DNA from 2 places in the Oerskovia sp. NPDC057915 genome. Region 1 is predicted to be linked to the other one. Evidence: predicted binding sites of a transcription regulator. Region 1 holds the regulator's gene; the other holds the start of a gene.
The links. Region 1 encodes HspR, which represses chaperone genes until heat shock. Its sites were predicted from a motif close to AAGTTGAGTCNNNNNGACTCAACTT; they were not measured.
Positions count from the first base shown of each region.

Region 2: a site for HspR is predicted at 1,642-1,666, ahead of clpB (ATP-dependent chaperone ClpB). Genes of this name have one in related genera too.

Region 1 is NZ_JBHVOS010000012.1:39,863-44,079, reverse strand. Features, by position in the region: gene ACFVQ3_RS09775 (sigma-70 family RNA polymerase sigma factor) at 1-150, opposite strand, end outside; gene ACFVQ3_RS09770 (hypothetical protein) at 355-1,152, shown strand; gene ACFVQ3_RS09765 (DUF1540 domain-containing protein) at 1,340-1,648, opposite strand; gene ACFVQ3_RS09760 (heat shock protein transcriptional repressor HspR) at 1,844-2,350, opposite strand; gene ACFVQ3_RS09755 (DnaJ C-terminal domain-containing protein) at 2,395-3,414, opposite strand; gene grpE (nucleotide exchange factor GrpE) at 3,596-4,217, opposite strand, start outside.
Region 2 is NZ_JBHVOS010000005.1:143,964-148,180, reverse strand. Features, by position in the region: gene ACFVQ3_RS05255 (alpha/beta hydrolase) at 1-754, opposite strand, end outside; gene ACFVQ3_RS05250 (hypothetical protein) at 879-1,454, opposite strand; gene clpB (ATP-dependent chaperone ClpB) at 1,717-4,217, shown strand, end outside.

The DNA.
Region 1 (4,217 bases):
GCGCACGTACTGGCGGGCCACGGTGCGCGCCGCAGCGGCGTGCCGCTCGTACAGCGCGCCGAACGCCGCGTAGTCACCGCCACGGACGGCGGTGATCAGCTCGGCATCGCTCGTCGAGGCATCGTCCCTCGACGTGTCGACCTGCGTCATGCCCTACCGCCTCTGACTCCGCCCCATCAGCAGGTGAGGCCCTCCCGTTCATCCTAGACGGGAAAATCGGCGGTGTTACCTACGTCTCACCGCAGATTCGCCCGTCTTGTCCGTCTGTCAGGATGACAGAACCGGCGGAATGTGCTGCATGTCCCTCGGTGTGTCGAGTGGATGAAAGAGAAACCGGACGGCCGCTGTCGCGTCATGAGCACCGACCTCGGACGTCTCATGGGTATGGACCTACGACCTGGCTACCCCGAGCCAGCCGTCGCCTCGCTGCTCGACGAGTGGCAGGCGGCCAGCACGAACAGCGTCTGGCTGCGGCCGGGCGACTGGTACCACCCTGCCGTCGAGGCGCTCGTCGAGGCGCTCACGGACTCCCGGTGCCCTGCCGCTGCGGCCGAGCGGCTCGGTGAGGCCCGTGGCCGTGACGGCATCAGCATCGGCGAGACGATCGACGACCTCTCGTGCTTGTTCGACCTGTGGGGCACGGCCCCCGACGTCACCGTGCTGCGGGCAGTCAGCACCGGGTGGGCCGTCGGCAACGAGGTCGTCCCCGGCGCTCCGCCCACGACCGACCCTCGTTCGGGCCTGGTGACGGTGCCCTATCTTGTGCAGCGCCTCCAGGAGACGTACGGGCAGGCCGACCGCTCGGGGACGCCGGCCTCCGCGACGCACTGCCTCGTCCTGGTGGACGTCGCGATCGAGCGCATCGACGGATGGCAGAAGGTCGCCCGCGCCGCGGCCATGGGCAAGGTCCTGACGGAGACGTTCGGCCTCGGGCACCCGGTCGCGACGCTCGGCGGCGGGATCTATGCCGCGCTCTGCACCCGTACGGCCGACGTCGGTCCGGTGCGTGCCGAGCTGCGGCACAGGATCGAGCGCACGGCGCTCACGTTCGGGGTGACCGCGATCCTGCGACGTCCGCCTCGCATCTGGGTCGAGCCCTTGCCCCCGCGGCACGCCGATGCCGCGCACATGCTCCACGACCTCTCGCGCTGAGGGCGCCCGACGGGCCACTCCCCCGCGGTCCGCGCGCGCCGCGGTCCGCGCACGCCCCACGGTCAGCGCGCCGTCGGCAGGCCGCAGCCCTCGCTCCACGGCGCCCCCGCGCACGACGACGCCCCGTCGTCCGGCGAGGGACGAGCGGGGCGTCGTGGGGAATCGCGCTGGGGGGACGGCGCGAGGGTCAGCGGGGGCTGTAGGTCAGGCAGTCCGCGTGGTCGGCACCCTGAGGGCCGGCGCCGACGCGGATCGAGGAGGCGTTGCACTCGAGCGACTCGTTGTGCGAGCACTCGCCGCGCTGGCAGGCGCCGACGTGGGCGATGACCTTCTCCAGACCGCCCTTGGAGGTCAGGGGGATGAACGTGGCGCACTCGGCCTCGCTGCCGTGCGCGGCGATCGTCACGGCGCCGGCGTGGCAGCCGTGCTCGTGGTTGTATCCGCAGCCGTCGATCGAACACTCGACGACCTGGGGCATCTCCATCAGGCTGCTCATGGGACTTCTCCTTGCTCGAAGGACGGGGGCGTTCGACCGTGCATCTCCTTCACGGTATTCCTTGGAACGTCCCCTGTATAGGAAGCAAGGCCTCACTCACTTCGGCGGAATTCCGCCATTTTTACGTCACGCGGATCGCACGTAATTGTCGTGCGGGCGCTTCTCCGTCCGCGTGCGCGTCCTCGGTTCCCGAGGTCAGGAGCCGCGGCCGGGCCGCCACAGGACGAGCGCGCGCGTCTCGGTGGACTCGACGACCTGGCCGCCGCCGCGGCCGGGATCCGTACCCCGGTCCGCCGTCGTCCGCCGGACGCGCCGCCCCCGCGGGACCATGACGACGTCGCCGCTCACCCCGGCCGCGAACACGCGCCCTCCTTCGAGCTGCGACGAGAGCGCGTCGAGCCGGGACTCGAGCCGGCTCACCTGCTCCTCGAGCGCGAGGATGCGGCGGATGCCCGCGAGGTTGATGCCCTCCTCCTGGGAGAGCCGCTGGACCTCGAGGAGCTTGGCGACGTCCCGCTGGGAGTAGCGGCGGCCGCGACCCATGGTGCGGCGCGGGGTCACGAGACCCAGGCGGTCGTACTGGCGCAGGGTCTGCGGGTGCATCCCGGCGAGGGTCGCGGCCTGCGAGATGGCGAGCACGGGGGCGTCGTCGTACGCGTTGAACGGGATCTGGCTCCCCGTGGGAGCCTCGTTCCTGGCCATGCTCCTCCTCGCTGCTCCTCGTGCCTGCTGGTCGGTCCTGCTCGCTACTCGGCCGCGCGCCCGAACAGGTCGGAGCGCACGTCGCTCTCACCGTCGGTCGCCGCGGCGAGCGCCTCGACGGCCTCCTTGGCGGCCTTGGAGAGCTTCTGCGGCACGACGACCTGGATCGTGACGAGCAGGTCGCCCGTCGCCTTGGCCGTCTTCACGCCCTTGCCCTTGACGCGCAGCGTGCGGCCCGACGGCGTACCCGCGGGGACCTTGACCTTGACGGGCCTGCCGTCCAGGGTCGGGACCTCGATGGTCGCGCCGAGCGCCGCCTCCGCGAACGTCACGGGGACGGTCAGGCGCAGGTTGTGCTTCTCGTCGACCGAGAACACGGGGTGCGGCGTGACGTGGACCGTGATGACCAGGTCGCCGGGGGCTCCGCCCGCGACGCCGGGGCGCCCCTTGCCGCGCAGCCGGATCTTCTGGCCGTCGCGCACGCCTGCCGGGATGCGGGCCGTGATGGTGCGGCCCTCGGTCGTGACGTTGACGGTCGAGCCCTCGACCGCCGGCCGGAACCCGAGCGTCGCGCTCGACTGCACGTCGGCACCGGGCTGCGGGCGCTGGTAGCCGGCGTTGGGGCGGAACCCGGTCTGGGATCCCCCGCCGCCGAACATCGACCCGAGGATGTCCTCGAAGCCGCCGCCACCGCCGGACTGCGTGGAGTACCGCACGCGGCCTCCCCCGCCTCCGCCACCGCCGCCGAACATGCCGCCGAAGATGTCCTCGAACCCTCCGGCCCCACCGGCGGGTCCGCCGGCTCCTGCGGAGAAGCGGGCGCCCCCGCCGGCCATGGCACGGATCGCGTCGTACTGCTGGCGCTGCTCGGCGTCGGACAGGACCGCGTAGGCCTCGCCGATCTCCTTGAACTTCGCCTCGGCCTTCGCGTCACCCTGGTTCTGGTCGGGGTGATAGGTGCGGGCCAGCTTGCGGTACGCCTTCTTGATCGCGGCGTCGTCGGCATCCTTGGGGACGCCCAGCGCGGCGTAGAAGTCCTTCTCGATCCAGTCCTGACCGGTCAAGGCGCCTCCTCTCATAGGTCTCACCGGCCCCGGGGCCGGTCGTGGTGCTTACATCGATAGTGGTCGTGCTCCCGGGGGCCCGACGGCGGAGGTCACCTTCACGTGGAAGGTGCGCTCCGCCGTCGGGCGTCCCGGGACGGTGGGTGCCCGGTCCCGCAGGGCCCGGCACCCACCGTCGTCTCTACTCCGGTCCGACGACCGAGACGCGCGCGGCGCGCACGATCTTCTCGCCGATCCGGTAGCCCGGCTCGATGACCATGTTGACCGTGGCCGACGTCGCGGCCGGGTCCACCTGGTGCATGAGCGCCTCGTGGACGGTCGGGTCGAACTCCTCGCCCACGACGCCGTACCGCTCGATGCCGAACTTCGACAGGCTCGCGTCGAGCTTGTCGGAGATCGCGACGAACGGGCCGTCGAGCTCGCCGTGCTGGCGCGCCCGGTCGATGTCGTCGAGGACCGGCAGGAGCGCGGCCAGGACGTCCTCGACGCCCTTGACCCGCGCGGCCTCCTGGTCACGCAGCGACCGGTTGCGGTAGTTGGTGAAGCTGGCCCGCTCGCGCTGGAGCGCGTCGAGGTGGGCCGCCGCCTCGGACTGCGCAGCGAGGAGCGCTGCGTCGTCGCCGGCCTCGCCGGTGGGCTCGAAGTCGAGCCCGGCCAGCGGGTCCTGCTCGGCGTCGTTCCCCGCCGAGCCGGCCCCGGCGGCCCCCTCGGGGGCAGCCTCCTTGGGCTGCCCCTCCGGGGTCACCTTGCGCTTGTCCGTGAAGTGGAAGGGCTGGTCCTCGGAGCCGAACTCCTCGGGGCCC
Region 2 (4,217 bases), on a different contig from region 1:
GGATCTCGCGCAGCCAGCCCGCCCGGACGGGGAAGCCTTCGTGCGGCTTCCAGCCGAGCTCGTAGGTCCACTCGCCGCCGGTCCCGGTGTGCAGGGCCTGCCCGTAGGCGTCGTCGAGCGAGCCCACCACGAGCCGGGGGGCGAACCGTCCGACGACGTCGATCACCCGGGTGGAGATCACGCGGTCGAACCAGGACGAGTTGAGGTCGAACCAGGGGCTGTTGAGGACGAGCGCAGCCACCTTGCCGGGGCGCGCGTTGGCCCACAGGCTCGTGACGAGGCCGCCTGTCGAGTGCCCGACGACGACGAGCTCGTCGTGCCCCTCGGCCCGGATCACGGCGGCCGCCGCGTCGAGGTCCTGGGCGTAGAGGCTCAGGTCGTCGACCATGTTGGGGTCCTTGCCGGCCTCGGTCCAGTGCGCGAGCGAGCGGCCGTACCCGCGCAGGTCGATCGCGTAGAACGCGTAGCCGTGCTCCTCGAAGGCGTCGCCGAGGTGGGTCTGGAAGAAGTAGTCGACGAAGCCGTGGACGTACAGCACGGCCCGACGGCGTCGCTCACCGCCCGGGGTCGTCGCGCCGTCGGCGGGGGCTGGGCGAGACGCGTGGGTCGTGGGTCGCGCGGGGTCCGGTGCGGCGCCGTCGGTCACGGGACCCGTCGCCTTGCGGACGAGCGTCGCGGTGTCGCCTCCCGGGAGGTCGAGCGTCCGGGCGACCCAGTCGGGTCCGAGGACGTCCTGCTGCCAGCCGTGCGTCATGGTGCTGCCCTTCGCGCGCGGACTCGGGCGGTGCCGCGGCGCCCCGCCATTGTCCACCGCCGGGGCGGGCCTGTCAGAGCGAGCGTGGGCTCCGTGCCGCGCTCGCTCTGACGGGCCGTGGGTCTCAGGCGGGCGGGGTGAGGCCTGTCGGGGGGACCGGGGGAGCAGGTGGCGTCGCCGGCGGGGCGGTCTGAGGGGTCTCGCGCAGGCGGGTCGACTCGTCCATCTCGGAGTCGTCGAACGGCTCGGTGCCGGGCTCGGTGACGTGCGCGGTCCAGGTCTGGGCGGGTGCCGCGGGCACTGCGGGTACGGGAGGTGCCGGAGGCGCGGGCAGCGCGCTCGGCGGGGCGTACGGGTCCACGGTCGCCTGCGGAGGGGCCGGCGGCTGCGCGGGGTAGGCCTGGTACGGAGGCTGCTGTGCGCCGGGTGCTCCGTAGGGCTGGGCGGGCGGGGCGGCCTGGGCCGGGTAGCCGCCCGGCCCGGGCTGCCCCGGGTACCCGCCCTGCCCCGGGTACCCGCCTTGCCCCGGGTACCCGCCCTGCCCCGGGTACCCGCCCTGCCCCGGGTACCCGGCGACGGGTGCGCCGTAGGGCTGCGCCACGGGCACCTTCTTGGGACGCAGGAGCAGCCAGGCGACGACGCCGATCACGACGAGGCCGACGAGGACGACGGCGGCGACGAGGAGGAGCGCGAAGTTCATCGGAGACCTCCGGCGGGACGAACGGTCGTCGCCCTGGTGCGGTCTGCGTGGTCCGGTGCGATGGTGGCGAGAGGTTCGAGCCGTCGTGTCTTCACACCCACAGCATCCCGTGGATCGGTGGCGGTGAGAAGGGGGCGGTCATCGGTCGGTCCTCGGCTCGGACGCCTCATCGCCGACATGACGGACAGAGTTGAGTGGAATAGGCTCAAGTCAGGTCCTGTTGTTCCAGGTAGACCCAGACCCTGAAGTATCCGGAGACCCCATGGACACCAAGTTCACCACCATGTCCCAGCAGGCCATCGGCGAGGCCATCCAGACCGCCTCGGCCGCCGGCAACCCCCAGCTCGAGCCCGTCCACCTCCTCGCCGCACTGCTCACGCAGGAGGGCGGCGTCGCCGTCGGGCTCCTCGACGCCGTGGGCGCGAACGCGCAGGCCATCGGCCAGAAGGTGCGCGCCGCGCTCGTCGCGCTGCCCACCGCGAGCGGCTCGGCCGTCGCCCAGCCCACCGCCTCGCGCGGCACCTCTGCCGCGCTCGACCTGGCCTCGAAGGAGGCCCAGGGCATGGGGGACGAGTACGTCTCGACCGAGCACCTGCTCATCGGCATCGCTGCGGGCTCCTCGCCCGCCGCGCAGATCCTCGGCGACGCCGGGGCGAGCGCCGACGCGCTGCGCTCCGCGCTGCCCGCCGTCCGGGGCTCGGGCCGCGTGACGAGCCCCAACCCCGAGGGCACGTACAAGGCGCTCGAGCAGTACGGCCAGGACCTCACCGCCGCCGCCGCCGAGGGCAAGCTCGACCCCGTGATCGGGCGCGACTCGGAGATCCGCCGCGTCGTGCAGGTCCTCTCGCGCCGCACCAAGAACAACCCGGTCCTGATCGGTGAGCCCGGCGTCGGCAAGACGGCCGTCGTCGAGGGACTGGCCCAGCGCATCGTCGCGGGCGACGTCCCCGACTCGCTCAAGGGCAAGAAGCTCATCTCGCTCGACCTCGCGGCCATGGTCGCAGGCGCCAAGTACCGCGGCGAGTTCGAGGAGCGCCTCAAGGCCGTCCTGGAGGAGATCAAGTCCTCCGACGGCGAGGTCGTGACCTTCATCGACGAGCTCCACACGGTCGTCGGTGCGGGCGCGGGCGGCGAGGGCGCCATGGACGCGGGCAACATGCTCAAGCCCATGCTCGCCCGCGGCGAGCTGCGCCTGGTCGGCGCGACGACCCTCGACGAGTACCGCGAGCACATCGAGAAGGACCCCGCCCTGGAGCGCCGCTTCCAGCAGGTCTTCGTGGGCGAGCCCTCGGTCGAGGACACGGTCGCGATCCTGCGCGGGCTCAAGGAGCGCTACGAGGCGCACCACAAGGTGACGATCGCCGACTCGGCGCTCGTGGCCGCGGCTGCGCTGTCCGACCGCTACATCACGGGCCGCCAGCTCCCCGACAAGGCGATCGACCTGGTCGACGAGGCCGCGTCGCGCCTGCGCATGGAGCTCGACTCCTCGCCCATCGAGATCGACGAGCTCCAGCGTGCCGTCACGCGCCTGGAGATGGAGGAGGTCGTGCTCTCCGAGTCCGACGACCCCGCCTCGCGCGAGCGCCTCGAGAAGCTGCGCGCCGACCTCGCCGACCGTCGCGAGGAGCTGTCCGCGCTGACCGCACGCTGGGACGCCGAGAAGGCGGGCCACAACCGCGTCGGTGACCTGCGCGCCAAGCTCGACGAGCTGCGCGTCCAGGTCGAGCGGGCCATCCGCGAGGGCGACCTCGAGACCGCGGGCCGCATCCAGTACGGCGAGATCCCGCAGCTCCAGGAGCAGCTCCAGGCCGCCGAGCAGGAGGAGGCGTCGATCGACGTCGACGAGTCCGCCACGGCGCAGCAGGCGCCGATGATCGCCGACAAGGTCGGCGCGGACGAGATCGCCGAGGTCGTGTCCGCGTGGACCGGCATCCCCGCGGGCCGCATGCTCCAGGGCGAGTCGGAGAAGCTCCTGGCCATGGAGGACGTGATCGGCAAGCGCCTGATCGGGCAGAAGGCCGCGGTCGCCGCGGTGTCGGACGCCGTACGACGTTCTCGTGCGGGCGTCGCCGACCCCGACCGCCCCACGGGCTCGTTCCTGTTCCTCGGCCCCACGGGCGTCGGCAAGACCGAGCTCGCGAAGGCGCTCGCGGACTTCCTGTTCGACGACGAGCGCGCCATGGTCCGCATCGACATGTCGGAGTACGGGGAGAAGCACAGCGTCGCCCGTCTGGTCGGTGCCCCTCCGGGGTACGTCGGCTACGAGGAGGGCGGCCAGCTCACCGAGGCCGTGCGGCGCAGGCCGTACTCGGTCGTGCTGCTCGACGAGGTCGAGAAGGCGCACCCCGAGGTCTTCGACATCCTGCTGCAGGTCCTCGACGACGGCCGGTTGACCGACGGTCAGGGCCGCACGGTCGACTTCCGCAACGTCATCCTGGTGCTGACGTCGAACCTGGGTTCGCAGTACCTCGTGGACCCCATGCTCGACGACACGGCCAAGCGTGAGGGCGTCATGTCGGCGGTCCGGTCGAGCTTCAAGCCGGAGTTCGTCAACCGGCTCGACGACGTCGTCATCTTCGACCCGCTGAACCTCGACGAGCTGGGGCGGATCGTGGACATCGCGGTCGAGCGGCTGGCGGAGCGCCTCGCGGACCGTCGCCTCACGCTCGAGGTCACGCCGGCCGCGCGCGAGTGGCTCGCGCTCGAGGGCTTCGACCCCGCGTACGGGGCGCGCCCGCTGCGCCGCCTGGTGCAGCGCGAGAT